3 regions of the Pseudescherichia sp. genome follow, and region 3 is predicted to be linked to each of the others. Evidence: predicted binding sites of a transcription regulator. Region 3 holds the regulator's gene; each other region holds the start of a gene.
The links. Region 3 encodes LexA, which represses DNA repair genes until DNA is damaged. Its sites were predicted from a motif close to TNCTGTATGTACATACAGNA; they were not measured.

Region 1 (4,164 bases), on a different contig from region 3:
AGATGGTGAAGGCTTAAGACGTCGTACGGGGGCCCGGCCCCCGATGAGCTGTGGAGGTGTTGTATGTGCGAACTGCTCGGGATGAGCGCCAATGTGCCTACCGATATTTGCTTTAGTTTTACCGGGCTGGTTCAGCGCGGTGGGGGAACCGGGCCGCACAAAGATGGCTGGGGCATCACCTTTTATGAAGGCAAAGGCTGTCGCACGTTCAAAGATCCGCAGCCCAGCTACAACTCTCCGATAGCGAAACTGGTTCAGGACTACCCGATCAAATCGTGTTCGGTGGTGGCCCATATTCGGCAGGCCAACCGGGGAGAGGTGTCGCTGGAGAATACCCACCCCTTTACTCGCGAGCTATGGGGTCGCAACTGGACCTACGCCCATAACGGCCAGCTGACGGGCTATAAGTCGCTGGAGACCGGTAACTTCCGTCCGGTGGGTGAAACCGACAGCGAGAAAGCGTTTTGCTGGCTGCTGCATAAGCTCACCGCGCGCTATCCGCGCACGCCGGGTAATATGGCGGCGGTATTTAAGTACATTGCGACGCTGGCAGGGGAGCTGCGTGAGAAGGGCGTATTCAATATGCTGCTGTCAGACGGACGCTACGTCATGGCGTTCTGCTCGACCAATCTGTTTTGGATCACCCGCCGAGCGCCGTTTGGCGTGGCCAAGCTGCTGGATCAGGATGTGGAGATCGATTTCCAAAAAGAGACCACGCCGAATGACGTGGTCTCTGTAATTGCTACCCAGCCGCTAACCGGCAATGAAACCTGGCATAAAATTATGCCAGGGGAGTGGGTGCTATTTTGTCTCGGAGAGCGTGTAGTTTGACGCCAGCTGAGGCTGGATCGCGCCGCTGCTGTTAAGCGGCTTGCTCACTACGTAACGACCGTCCACCACCGAAACGACCGGCGGCTGGTGGAGGGTATTGAAGTAGTCATAGCCCGGCTTCAGCTGCTTCCAGAAGTCCGCGTAGAGCGAATACTTATGGCGCGCCATATTGGCATCGGTCATACGGAACGGATAGATGCTTACCTGCACGCTCGGTTGACCAAAGACCAGGGCACCTGTGACGAACTGGAAGATCTCATCAATACCGGAGTCGGTCATGGCGTAGCAGCCCACTGAGACGCACGCCCCGTGGATCATCAGGTATTTTCCTTCATAGCCGTGCGAGCGATCGTAGGCATTAGGAAAACCGATGTTGATCGCCTTATAGAACCGGCTGTCAGGCTTAAGCTGGCTGCGCTGAATGCTATAGAACCCTTCCGGGCTTTTGAAATCGCCCTGGCGCTGTTTCGGACCGAGGCCACCGGAGTAGTTACAGATCTTATAGCTATCCATCAGCTGGTACTGCTCGCCCATCTTGACGTACAGCTCAAGCGTGCGCTCTTCCTTGAAGATCTGGATATAGACCGGGGAACCCATTAACTGCTGCTTATATTCTTTACTAACGGGCGTTGTTGAGCTGTTGCTGCTGAGCAGGCCGGCAAACGAGACGCACGGTATTGTAAGCATCGCAATGAATAATGCGATTATGCGCATACTACTTGTTCCTTGATAAAGCGGTTACCACATTGCCAGGACGGCAAAAGAGATCCGAAATCAGACTAATCTGTATTAGGAGCGCTCACATTATCACCCCCGTATTTTTTCGCAAGCCCGCCAGGCGGAGTTTACAAATTGTTTTGCTCAGACCCCATCATACCGCTATTCAAGACCGTTGGCTAAGCTTGTGCATACGCGGTGCTTCTCATTTTATCTGCAAAAGCTGTATACTTATCCAGTGAGGGCAGAGACTTCCCAGGCAAAATAAGCAGATGCGAAAAATAATACATGTTGATATGGACTGCTTTTTCGCAGCGGTTGAGATGCGCGACAATCCCGCCCTGCGAGATATCCCTATCGCCATCGGCGGAAGCCGCGAGCGCCGGGGCGTCATCAGCACCGCCAACTACCCGGCGCGCAAGTTTGGCGTACGCAGCGCCATGCCTACCGGAATGGCGCTCAAGCTCTGCCCGCACCTCACTCTGCTGCCGGGGCGCTTTGACGCCTATAAAGAGGCCTCGCGCCATATTCAGGCGATCTTCTCCCGCTACACGTCGCGCATTGAACCGCTCTCGCTGGATGAAGCCTTTCTCGATGTGACCGACAGCGTGCACTGCCACGGCTCGGCTACCCTGATGGCCCAGGAGATCCGCCAGAGCATCTTTAACGAGCTGCAGCTCACCGCCTCGGCGGGCGTTGCGCCGGTCAAGTTTCTGGCCAAGATCGCCTCCGACCTGAACAAGCCCAACGGGCAGTACGTCATTACCCCGGATGAGGTGCCTGCCTTTTTGAAGACGCTACCGCTGTCAAAAATTCCGGGCGTCGGTAAAGTCTCGGCCGCAAAGCTGGAGACGCTCGGCCTGCGCACCTGCGAGGACGTGCAGAAGAGCGACCTCGCCATGCTCCTCAAGCGCTTCGGTAAGTTTGGCCGCGTGCTCTGGGAGCGCAGTCAGGGGATCGACGAGCGGGAGATCACCGGCGAGCGGCTGCGCAAGTCGGTGGGCGTAGAGCGTACGCTGGCAGAGGACATCCACGAGTGGGAAGCGTGTGTGGCGATCATCGAGCGCCTCTATCCGGAGCTGGAGCGGCGGCTGACCGCCGTTAAGCCGGATCTGCTGATCGCCCGCCAGGGAGTGAAGCTTAAGTTTAACGATTTTCAGCAAACCACCCAGGAACATGTCTGGCCGCAGCTGAATAAAGAGGATCTGATCGCCACTGCGCGCAACGTGTGGGAAGAGCGGCGGGGAGAGCGCGGGGTGCGGCTGGTGGGGCTGCATGTGACGCTGCTCGATCCGCAGCTTGAGCGGCAGCTGGTTTTAGGCCTGTAAAAAAGCCCGGTGGCGGCGTCGCCTTACCGGGCCTACATTGTTGAACCGTAGGCCGGGTAAGCGTAGCGCCACCCGGCGTTTGCTCGTTACTTCGCGGGGATCGCCTTCAGCAGTTCGGTCAGCAGGGTCCAGTACTGGCCCACGCTTTCGATGTGTACCTGCTCATCCGGGGAGTGCGGACCGGTGATGGTTGGCCCGATAGAGACCATATCCATATCCGGGTACGGCTTTTTAAACAGGCCGCACTCGAGACCGGCGTGGATCACCTGGATGTTCGGCGTTTTGTCGAACAGACGCTGATAGGTTTCACGTACCAGCTGCATTACCGGGGATTTCGCATCCGGCTGCCAGCCTGGATAGCTGCCTTTTGCCGAGGTCTGCGCGCCTGCCAGCTTGCCTAACGACTCCAGCATGCTAACCACATACTCTTTACCGCTGTCGATCAGGGAGCGGATCAGGCAGATGATCTCTGCGCTGTCATCCTGCATGGTCACTACGCCCACGTTCAGGGAGGTTTCCACTACGCCTTTCGCCACGTCAGAGTTGCGGATCACGCCGTTCGGCGTGGCGTTCAGTAGCTGAACGAACGCATCACGGGAAGCGGTGGTCAGCGCAGCTTTATCAGAGGCAACGCTCTCCAGCTGTACGGTCAGGTTCTTCTCTTTAATTGCCAGCTCGTTGGTCAGGATAGCCTGGTACGCATCCGCCAGCGCCTTCAGCTGTTCAGCTTTATCTGCGGCAACGGCCACGGTGGCGAAAGCTTCACGCGGAATGGCGTTACGCAGCGTGCCGCCGTTGAAGTCCAGCAGGCGCAGATCCAGCTCGGCAGCATGGTCGGCGAGGAAACGTGCCAGCAGCTTGTTGGCGTTGCCAAGACCGAGATGGATATCACCGCCGGAGTGGCCACCTTTCAGGCCCTTCAGCGTCACGCGGAACGTCTCAAAGCCAGCGGGAACCGCTTCGCGAGAGAGGGCCAGGGTAGAGATAAAGTCGATGCCACCGGCGCAGCCCATGTAGATCTCACCCTCTTCTTCAGAGTCGGTGTTGATCAGGATATCCGCCTGTAACCAGCCAGCCTGCAGACCAAACGCGCCGTCCATACCGGCCTCTTCGGTCATGGTCAGCAGCACTTCCAGCGGGCCGTGGGCCACGGTGTCGTCTGCCAGCACTGCCAGCGCAGAGGCCATGCCGATACCGTTATCCGCGCCCAGGGTCGTGCCACGGGCTTTTACCCACTCGCCGTCAACGTAGGGCTGAATCGGGTCGACGGTGAAGTCGTGCACGGTGT
Region 2 (4,164 bases), on a different contig from region 3:
CCCGGGGCGGGATCAGCACTTCCCACTGCTTATCGTTGCGTACCTTGGTCCGATAGAGGCCAAAGTTTTTCCCCTCGCGGTTTGAGCGCAGGTAGAAGGTGTGCTGGTAGTGATCGAGATTGTACTCGTGGTCCTTACGCCGGGGCAGGAACATGATAGGTTGCGCATCCGGCAACTCCGCATCCAGCAGCAGGCATTCACTGGTGGTCGCGCTGGCGAGGTAGATAATCACGTAGTGCTGAGAGGTCGTCTTATGCAGACTGACGTAGAACGTCTCGTCCTTCTCCTCGTAAACCAGCTCATCCTGGCAGGCAGGCGTCCCGATGGTGTGTCGCCAGACCTGATAAGGGAGCAGCGTTTTGGCATGCTTGCGCACGTAGTAGAGGGTTTCGGAGTCGTTGATCCAGACAAAGTCCGGCGTGACGTTATCCAGCATCTCTGGATACCAGTTGCCGCTCTCAAGATTACGAAAGCGCAGACCGTACTGGCGACGAGAGAGATAATCTTCCGCCAGCGCCATGATTTTATTATCCGGCGACACGGCCAGCCCGCCGAGGGTATAGAACTCACTGTGAGCAGCGCGCTTGTTGGCATCCAGCAGCACCTGCCACTCATCCCACTCGCAGCTAAGCACCGACTGGCGCTGATAGATGGCATACTCGCATCCCGGCTCATAGACGTGCCGGTAACGGTAGCCGTTGCGGGTATAGGGGGCGGAGACTTCGCGCTGGGGAAGACGATCGACAATCTCTTTTAGCAGGCGATCCTGTAACGCCTGCTGGGAGGCCATCACGTCGCGCCCGTAGTCGTTCTCCTGGTGCAAATAGTCCAGGACATCCTGATCCGAACGCGTATCGTCGCGCAGCCAGTAGTAGTTGTCTGTTCGCGTATCGCCATGCAGGGTCATGACGTGCGGTACTGTTTTTGCTTTTGGTGGCATAGCGTTATCTTTTCAGTTTACACCCTATAAGGGTGGCAAAACCCACGCATGTTGCAAGCGAAACGCGCCACCACCGCGTATAAGCTAGCCTGGCAGCGCGCTTTTTTGCGCTTTAAGGTCCTGTTCAATGCCGTCGCGCACGTCCTGAGGGATCTTCAGCGCGTCACCGAGCGCGTTAAGATAGCTGCGCTCCATAAAGTGATCGATATCGATAGCGGCACAGCTGAGGAAGTAGAGCTCCAGCGCCTCCTCCTCGTTACGCACATCGCGGGCTAATCGTTGGGGATCGAGCGGCTGCTCGATGGCCTGCGCTACCAGCGCTCTGCCCTGCTCCTCAACGCCCGCCTCCCGCATCTGCAGGTCAATCGCTTCGCGCTCGCGGGCATCGATATGGCCATCGCTCTTCGCGGCAAAGACCAGCGCCAGGATCAAACGTTCAGTGCGCACATCCAGCGGCGAGCTCTGCTGACCAAACTGCGGCTCATCCTGATGCGTACTGCGCACGCGATCTTTGTATTTGTTCCACAGCACCGTGCCGGCAACGGCCCCGCCGCCCATTAGCAGCGCGCTGGTACCGTATTTCGTAAGCAGCTTGCGGGATGAAGAGTTAGAGACCAGCAGCCCCGCCAGACCACCCAGTGCGCCCGGCACCAGCAGCTTGCTGAGTCCCTGCCCGTCGCCCGATGAGGCGGATGCCCCTTTCTGGCCCAGCAGCGACTGTAGTTGATTCATCCAGTTAGTCATAGTTCCCCCCGATTATTCTGCGTCAAACCACAGAGTAAGCGAGGGGGTGTCAGGAAATGTCTAAGCTGGCTAAAGAAGCGAAAATGCGGCTTTGGTTAACGATGGGTATAGACGGCCTTACCGCCTTTGCAGTCAACCGCCACCTGATAGTGGATGTCGGTATTTTTACCGCGAACGGTCAGCGGAACGGTCCACTTATCGTCTTTACCGGTAATCTCTTTGACGTTGATCCAGGCAACAGGGTCGGCCTGCCCCAGCGTCTCCTGGTCGTCTGCCCAGCGCGCAATGCGGTTTTGCTGATAGTCGCGCTTGACGCTGGCGGCGATACCGGCGGCATCTAGCCCTTCACAGCTGGGAAACTTCACTGATTTATTATTGGCAGCCTGTACGCTAACGCTGCCGGCCAGCAGGGCCAGGCCGAGCAGTGATTCTAATTTGTTCATGCTTATCTCCTGTGCGCATAACCCACTCAAAGCATGGTACAAATTACCGGCAGCGCAAGCTGCTGTTAGGCTGCTTTAGTGCGCTTCGCCGTCGGCATATCCGTTACGGTATCGCTTTTCTCCGACGCCGCGTCAGGGTCAGGCAGCTTACCGGAGCGGAAGACCGCACTGAGGGTCTCTTTTTGCTCAGCCAGCCACAGCGCCATCTGCTCACGCTGCTCGTCATCAAACGCAACGGGTGCATTTACCAGCACGCCCTCCAGCACTTCCGCCAGATCGAGCATTTTGTCGTACGCATCGGCTTCCTTCTTGCTGGCAAAAGACATTTTTTCCTCACCTTCGCGGATTACCACGTATTTGACTTCAACCGCCATAATGCAGCCTCATTTACCTGTTTATTTATACAGTATAATAGTAAGCATTTCATGGGCGGATTGCAAGCCGAAAAAAGACACGCAAACGTTTTCGTGTATAATAGTCCGAAATTTTTAACCGGGTGGATAGTATGACTTTTTTAGGTACCGCGCTGCGTCCGGCAGCCACGCGTGTAATGCTGTTAGGCTCCGGTGAGCTGGGTAAAGAGGTAGCGATCGAGTGCCAGCGGCTTGGCATTGAAGTGATTGCGGTGGACCGCTATGCAGACGCCCCGGCGATGCACGTCGCTCATCGTTCCCACGTGATCAATATGCTGGACGGCGAGGCGTTAAAGACGATAGTGGCACTTGAAAAACCGGACTTTATCGTGCCGGAGATCGAAGCCATTGCTACGGATACGCTGCTGGAGCTTGAGTCCCAGGGCCAGCAGGTGGTGCCCTGCGCCCGCGCCGCAAAGCTGACCATGAACCGGGAGGGGATCCGCCGCCTGGCCGCGGAAGAGCTCAGCCTGCCTACCTCAACCTACCGCTTCGCCGACAGCGAAGCCGCGTTTAGAGAGGCAGTTGCTGCGCTCGGCCTGCCCTGCATTATTAAGCCGGTGATGAGCTCTTCCGGCAAGGGCCAGAGCTTTATTCGCAGTGCTGATGAGCTGCACGATGCCTGGCAGTACGCCCAGCTCGGCGGGCGCGCCGGAGCGGGACGCGTCATTGTTGAAGGCGTGGTGAAGTTTGACTTTGAAATTACACTCCTGACCGTGAGCGCCGTTGATGGAGTGCACTTCTGCGACCCCATCGGCCATCGCCAGGAGGATGGCGACTACCGCGAATCCTGGCAGCCGCAGCAGATGAGCGAGCTGGCCCTCTCCCGTGCCCAGGCTATCGCCCAGAAGGTGGTGCTGGCGCTGGGCGGCTATGGGCTGTTCGGCGTAGAGCTGTTTGTCTGCGGCGACGAGGTGATCTTCAGCGAGGTGTCGCCGCGCCCACACGATACCGGCATGGTCACGCTGATCTCTCAGGATCTCTCTGAGTTCGCTCTGCACGTTCGCGCCTTCCTCGGTCTGCCGATAGGCGGCGTGCGTCAGTATGGCCCGTCCGCTTCAGCGGTGATCCTGCCAGAGCTGAAGAGCGATAACGTAACCTTTGATAATGTGCAGTCTGCAGTAGGTGCGGGTCTACAGCTGCGCCTGTTCGGCAAGCCGGAGATTGACGGTACGCGGCGGTTAGGCGTGGCGTTAGCCACCGGTGAAAGCATAGAGGATGCGGTAGAGCGAGCGAAAAATGCCGCCGCCAGCGTACAGGTTGCAGGATAAAAAAACGGGCCATATGGCCCGTTTTTGTTGGCATTGCCCGGCGGCGCTTCGCTTGCGTGGACCTATGCTATTTACTGCTGCGCGCCTTCTACCGCTTCGCGAGCCAGTTTGGTGATGCGATCGTAGTCACCCGCTTCCAGCGCGTCAGCCGGTACCAGCCACGAGCCACCGATGCACAGCACGCTCTTCAGCGCCAGGTAGTCACGGTAGTTCGCCGGAGAGATACCGCCGGTCGGGCAGAAACGTACCTGCGAGAACGGGCCAGCAATCGCCTGCAGCGCTTTAGTACCGCCGTTAGCTTCCGCCGGGAAGAATTTAAACTCTTTCAGACCGTAGTCGAGACCCAGCATCAG
Region 3 (4,164 bases):
TTTTTGCAGCTTCGGCGTCACGCCGATAGAGACCGGCACGTCGCCAAGCTGGAACTGACGCGCCACGGCCACGCCGTAGTCGGAGACGATCGCCGCACGTCCAGACGCGGTAGAGTTCAAGTGGCTGGTAATAATATCCGAGCTGCGACCAAGGGCGACTTGCCCGGCATCAAGGAGGATTTCATTGCCGCGCAGGTAGTCAATATCCTGCTGGTCGACGTTGGAGCTGACCCGGGCATGGGCATAGGCCTTCGCCACGAAAGCAAACGACAGCACGTCGTTAGGAATGCTTACTGCAATACCAGCGCCCGCATTAGCACGCGCCGTTTTGCCGTCGAGAAACTCCAGCTCATCGGCTAAATCGGTCGCGGCGCCGCGCACCTGATTAATGGTTCCCGTTGGGTTAGTAATAAACTGAGCAAAGGTCAGGTTGTCGATAACGTTATCGTAATAGTCGACTTTGTCGCTGATATCGTCGATTTCATCCTGCAGATTATCTTTATCGCTAATCTGCGCCCGCACGCTCGGCAGGATGACAGTCACGTTATCATCCGGTTTAGCCTTCGCCAGCAGCGCCGGGTTAATCAGTACGCCGCTGCCATAGCTGGCGGATGCTACGCCGGTGCCGCCCATCGCATCACTACGCGCTTCTGCCCATGTATTGGCTGCCCCCGCCTGAGTGACTACCCCAAAAGAGACCGCAAGTGTTACCACTGAAAGCTTAAAAATTTTTTTCACAGTTTGCCCTGTCTTATTGATCAAAGGTCGATTTATGCCCTGCCAGTTATCGCCTGGCGAGAGGTGAACTATTGCTGTGAAAAGCGATGCTAAATGCAGCTAATTCGTTTTTTATCTGCATGAGAGTATTTTTATTCGTAACAATCTGCGTCTTTTTATAAACGCTCTTTACTTATAGAGGAGGAAATTCGATTCGGGAAGTTTTTCTGCTCTGAGCGTTGAAAAATTCAGGAAAATGCCAGGATGGAGATCGACGGTGGGTGCGGAACGATCGGCGGGATCTCGGCGTTTGTCGCAGGATATGATAAAGTGACGGTTTCAACGTTATTACATTACGTAACCTGAGGATGCCCTATGGATAAGACCACTTCGCAGCAGATGCTGGCACATGCTGAAACGCTGTGCGCGCAGCGCAACGTGCGCCTGACCCCGCAGCGCCTTGAGGTTTTGCGCCTGATGAGCCTCCAGCAGGGTGCAATCAGCGCCTACGATCTGCTCGATCTCCTGCGCGTCTCAGAGCCGCAGGCCAAGCCGCCGACGGTTTACCGCGCTCTCGACTTCCTGCTGGAGCAGGGTTTTGTGCACAAGGTCGAGTCAACCAACAGCTACGTGCTGTGTCACTTCCTCGATCAGCCTACCCATACGTCTGCGATGTTCATCTGCGATCGCTGCGGCGTGGTAAAAGAGGAGGCGGCTGAAGGCGTGGAAGATATTATGCACGCGCTGGCGGCCAGGATGGGCTTTGCGCTGCGTCATAACGTCATTGAGGCGCACGGGTTGTGTGCAGCGTGTTCAGAAGTGGAAGCCTGCCGTCATCAGGGCCAATGTCAGCACGATCACAGCATTTTAGTGAAGAAGAAACCGCGTTAGGTTAAAAAGTGGTGGGAAGAGTCGGTACGTCCTTGTACCGTCGGGCAGGGTAGTCAAACTGTTAATCCAGGGTGATTACCAGCGATACTCGTTACGGGTTTCCCAGTCGACCACCTCTTTCTCAGCCTGGTCTTTTTGGTAGCCATAACGTTCCTGAATTTTACCGACCAGCTGGTCGCGTTTACCTTCAATAACGGTCATGTCATCGTCCGTTAATTTACCCCATTGCTCTTTCGCTTTACCTTTGAACTGTTTCCAGTTACCGCCGACTTCGTCTTTATTCATAATGGTATCCTCATCATCGTTCGGTGTTGAATAGCAATATTCGTTGGTCCTTCGTTACGTTCTTTATCTGCTGAACGTGATAATAATTGTAGCTAAGGATTTTCTAAGCTGGGGATTATTCGGAATATTTAACCATTCAGGCGCGAACAAACAACAGGAAGGCAAGGCTAGAAGGCAAGGCTAAAGGAGGTGAGAAAGAGAGAGGAGGAAAAACATTAAGCGCTGTGACAGCAGAAGGTTAACTGCCACAAGCACTTATATGCTATCAGAGCCACTCGCCGTTGCGAATGACGCCGACCGCCAGACCTTCAATACTGAAGTTCTGCTGACGAAGGTCAACAACGATGGGATCGAAGTCGCTGTTTTCAGGCAGCAGCTGCACGGTATTGCCCTGCTTTTTCAGCCGCTTTACCGTCACTTCGTCATCAATACGCGCCACAATCACCTGGCCGTTACGCGCTTCCTGCGTTTTATGTACTGCCAGCAGATCGCCATCCATGATGCCAATGTCTTTCATCGACATCCCGCTAACGCGCAGCAGGAAATCGGCGCTGGGCTTAAACAGTGACGGATCGACTTGGTAGTGGCCCTCGATATGCTGCTGTGCCAGCAGCGGCTCACCGGCAGCGACCCGGCCAATCAGCGGCAGGCCATCTTCCTCTTCCTGCAGCAGACGGATCCCGCGCGATGCGCCGGAAACAATCTCAATGACGCCTTTGCGCGCCAGCGCTTTCAGGTGTTCTTCTGCCGCGTTTGGGGAACGGAATCCCAAACGCTGCGCAATTTCAGCACGCGTCGGCGGCATGCCGGTCTGGCTGATGTGATCGCGAATGAGATCAAACACCTCTTGCTGCCTGGCTGTTAACGCTTTCATCCCGCCCCCTGGGTGTATATACAGTTATGCTGTGAGTATATACAGCAAAAACCGTTTTTGAAACCAAATTTTGAGCAAAACCGCCGCGCAAGGCCGATTTTGCGCGCCTTAGCGGTAATGTGGCCAGAGCAGAATGCCCCAGGTGGCCAGCGCGAGCAGAATAGACATCAGCACCGCTGCCGAGCCCATATCTTTGGCCCGGCCGGAAAGCTCATGGAAATCAGTCCCGATACGGTCAACAACCGCCTCGATCGCGCTGTTCAGGATCTCCACTATCATTACCAGCACAACGGACCCAATGAGCAGCACGCGGGTAATGGCGTCTACGTCGAGCCAGCAGGCAATGACAACGGCAAGGATCACCGCGACGGACTCCTGGCGGAAAGCGGCTTCGTTCAGCCAGGCAGCGCGAACGCCCTTCCATGAGTACCCTGCGGCTTTAATGATTCGGGTTAAACCAGTGGTATTATTGGCCATCAAAAGAACCTTTTTACGTAATTATCGTCAATGTCTATGCGAGCGTACCGAGGTACAAAAGATATTCTGCGCGCTTTCTGATATTCTTGCGGCGCAATGGCATTATTAACCAGAGGCTTCACATTGTTTATGTCCGGCTGGCCACGAATTTACTACAAATTACTGAATTTACCATTAAGCGTGCTGGTAAAAAGCAAGTCGATCCCGGCAGAACCTGCCCAGGAACCTGGACTCGATACCTCACGCCCTATTATGTACGTTTTGCCTTATAACTCGAAGGCAGACTTGCTGACGCTGCGTGCCCAATGCCTGGCGCACGAGCTGCCCGACCCGCTTGAACCGCTGGAGATCGACGGTGCGCTGCTGCCTCGCTATATCTTTATTCACAGCGGGCCGCGTGTCTTTAGCTGGTACACGCCGAAAGAAGAGTCCGTTAAGCTGTTCCATGATTATCTGGATCTCCACCGTAACCACCCGGACCTGGACGTGCAGATGGTGCCGGTATCGGTGATGTTTGGCCGCTCACCGGGGCGCGAAAAAGGCGAAGTGAATCCGCCGCTGCGCATGCTGAACGGCATCCAGAAGTTCTTTGCCGTCTCCTGGCTCGGTCGCGATAGCTTTGTGCGCTTCTCCCCGCCGGTCTCCCTGCGCCGGATGGCCACCGAGCATGGCACAGACAAAATTATCGCCCAAAAGCTGGCCCGCGTAGCGCGCATGCACTTTGCCCGCCAGCGGCTTGCCGCCGTGGGTCCGCGCCTGCCGGCGCGCCAGGATCTCTTTAACAAGCTGTTGGCCTCAAAAGCCATTGCCCGCGCGGTAGAAGACGAAGCGCGCAGCAAAAAGATCTCCCATGAGAAAGCCCAGCAGAACGCCATCGCACTGATGGAGGAGATTGCGGCCAATTTCTCCTATGAGATGAT

Region 1: a site for LexA is predicted at 1,770-1,789, ahead of dinB (DNA polymerase IV). Genes of this name have one in related genera too.
Region 2: a site for LexA is predicted at 2,517-2,536, ahead of RTX96_RS00410 (YebG family protein). Genes of this name have one in related genera too.

What each region holds. Positions count from the first base shown of each region.
Region 1 is NZ_DAMBWA010000008.1:214,861-219,024, reverse strand. Features, by position in the region: gene lpcA (D-sedoheptulose 7-phosphate isomerase) at 1-17, shown strand, start outside; gene RTX96_RS13055 (class II glutamine amidotransferase) at 64-831, shown strand; gene dpaA (peptidoglycan meso-diaminopimelic acid protein amidase) at 802-1,545, opposite strand; gene dinB (DNA polymerase IV) at 1,821-2,876, shown strand; gene pepD (cytosol nonspecific dipeptidase) at 2,963-4,164, opposite strand, start outside.
Region 2 is NZ_DAMBWA010000001.1:80,737-84,900, forward strand. Features, by position in the region: gene ptrB (oligopeptidase B) at 1-940, opposite strand, end outside; gene RTX96_RS00400 (tellurite resistance TerB family protein) at 1,025-1,684, opposite strand; gene yebF (protein YebF) at 1,780-2,127, opposite strand; gene RTX96_RS00410 (YebG family protein) at 2,193-2,501, opposite strand; gene purT (formate-dependent phosphoribosylglycinamide formyltransferase) at 2,633-3,811, shown strand; gene kdgA (bifunctional 4-hydroxy-2-oxoglutarate aldolase/2-dehydro-3-deoxy-phosphogluconate aldolase) at 3,883-4,164, opposite strand, start outside.
Region 3 is NZ_DAMBWA010000012.1:55,561-59,724, reverse strand. Features, by position in the region: gene RTX96_RS15850 (conjugal transfer protein TraF) at 1-738, opposite strand, end outside; gene zur (zinc uptake transcriptional repressor Zur) at 1,093-1,608, shown strand; gene RTX96_RS15840 (CsbD family protein) at 1,684-1,893, opposite strand; gene lexA (transcriptional repressor LexA) at 2,159-2,767, opposite strand; gene RTX96_RS15830 (diacylglycerol kinase) at 2,876-3,244, opposite strand; gene plsB (glycerol-3-phosphate 1-O-acyltransferase PlsB) at 3,374-4,164, shown strand, end outside.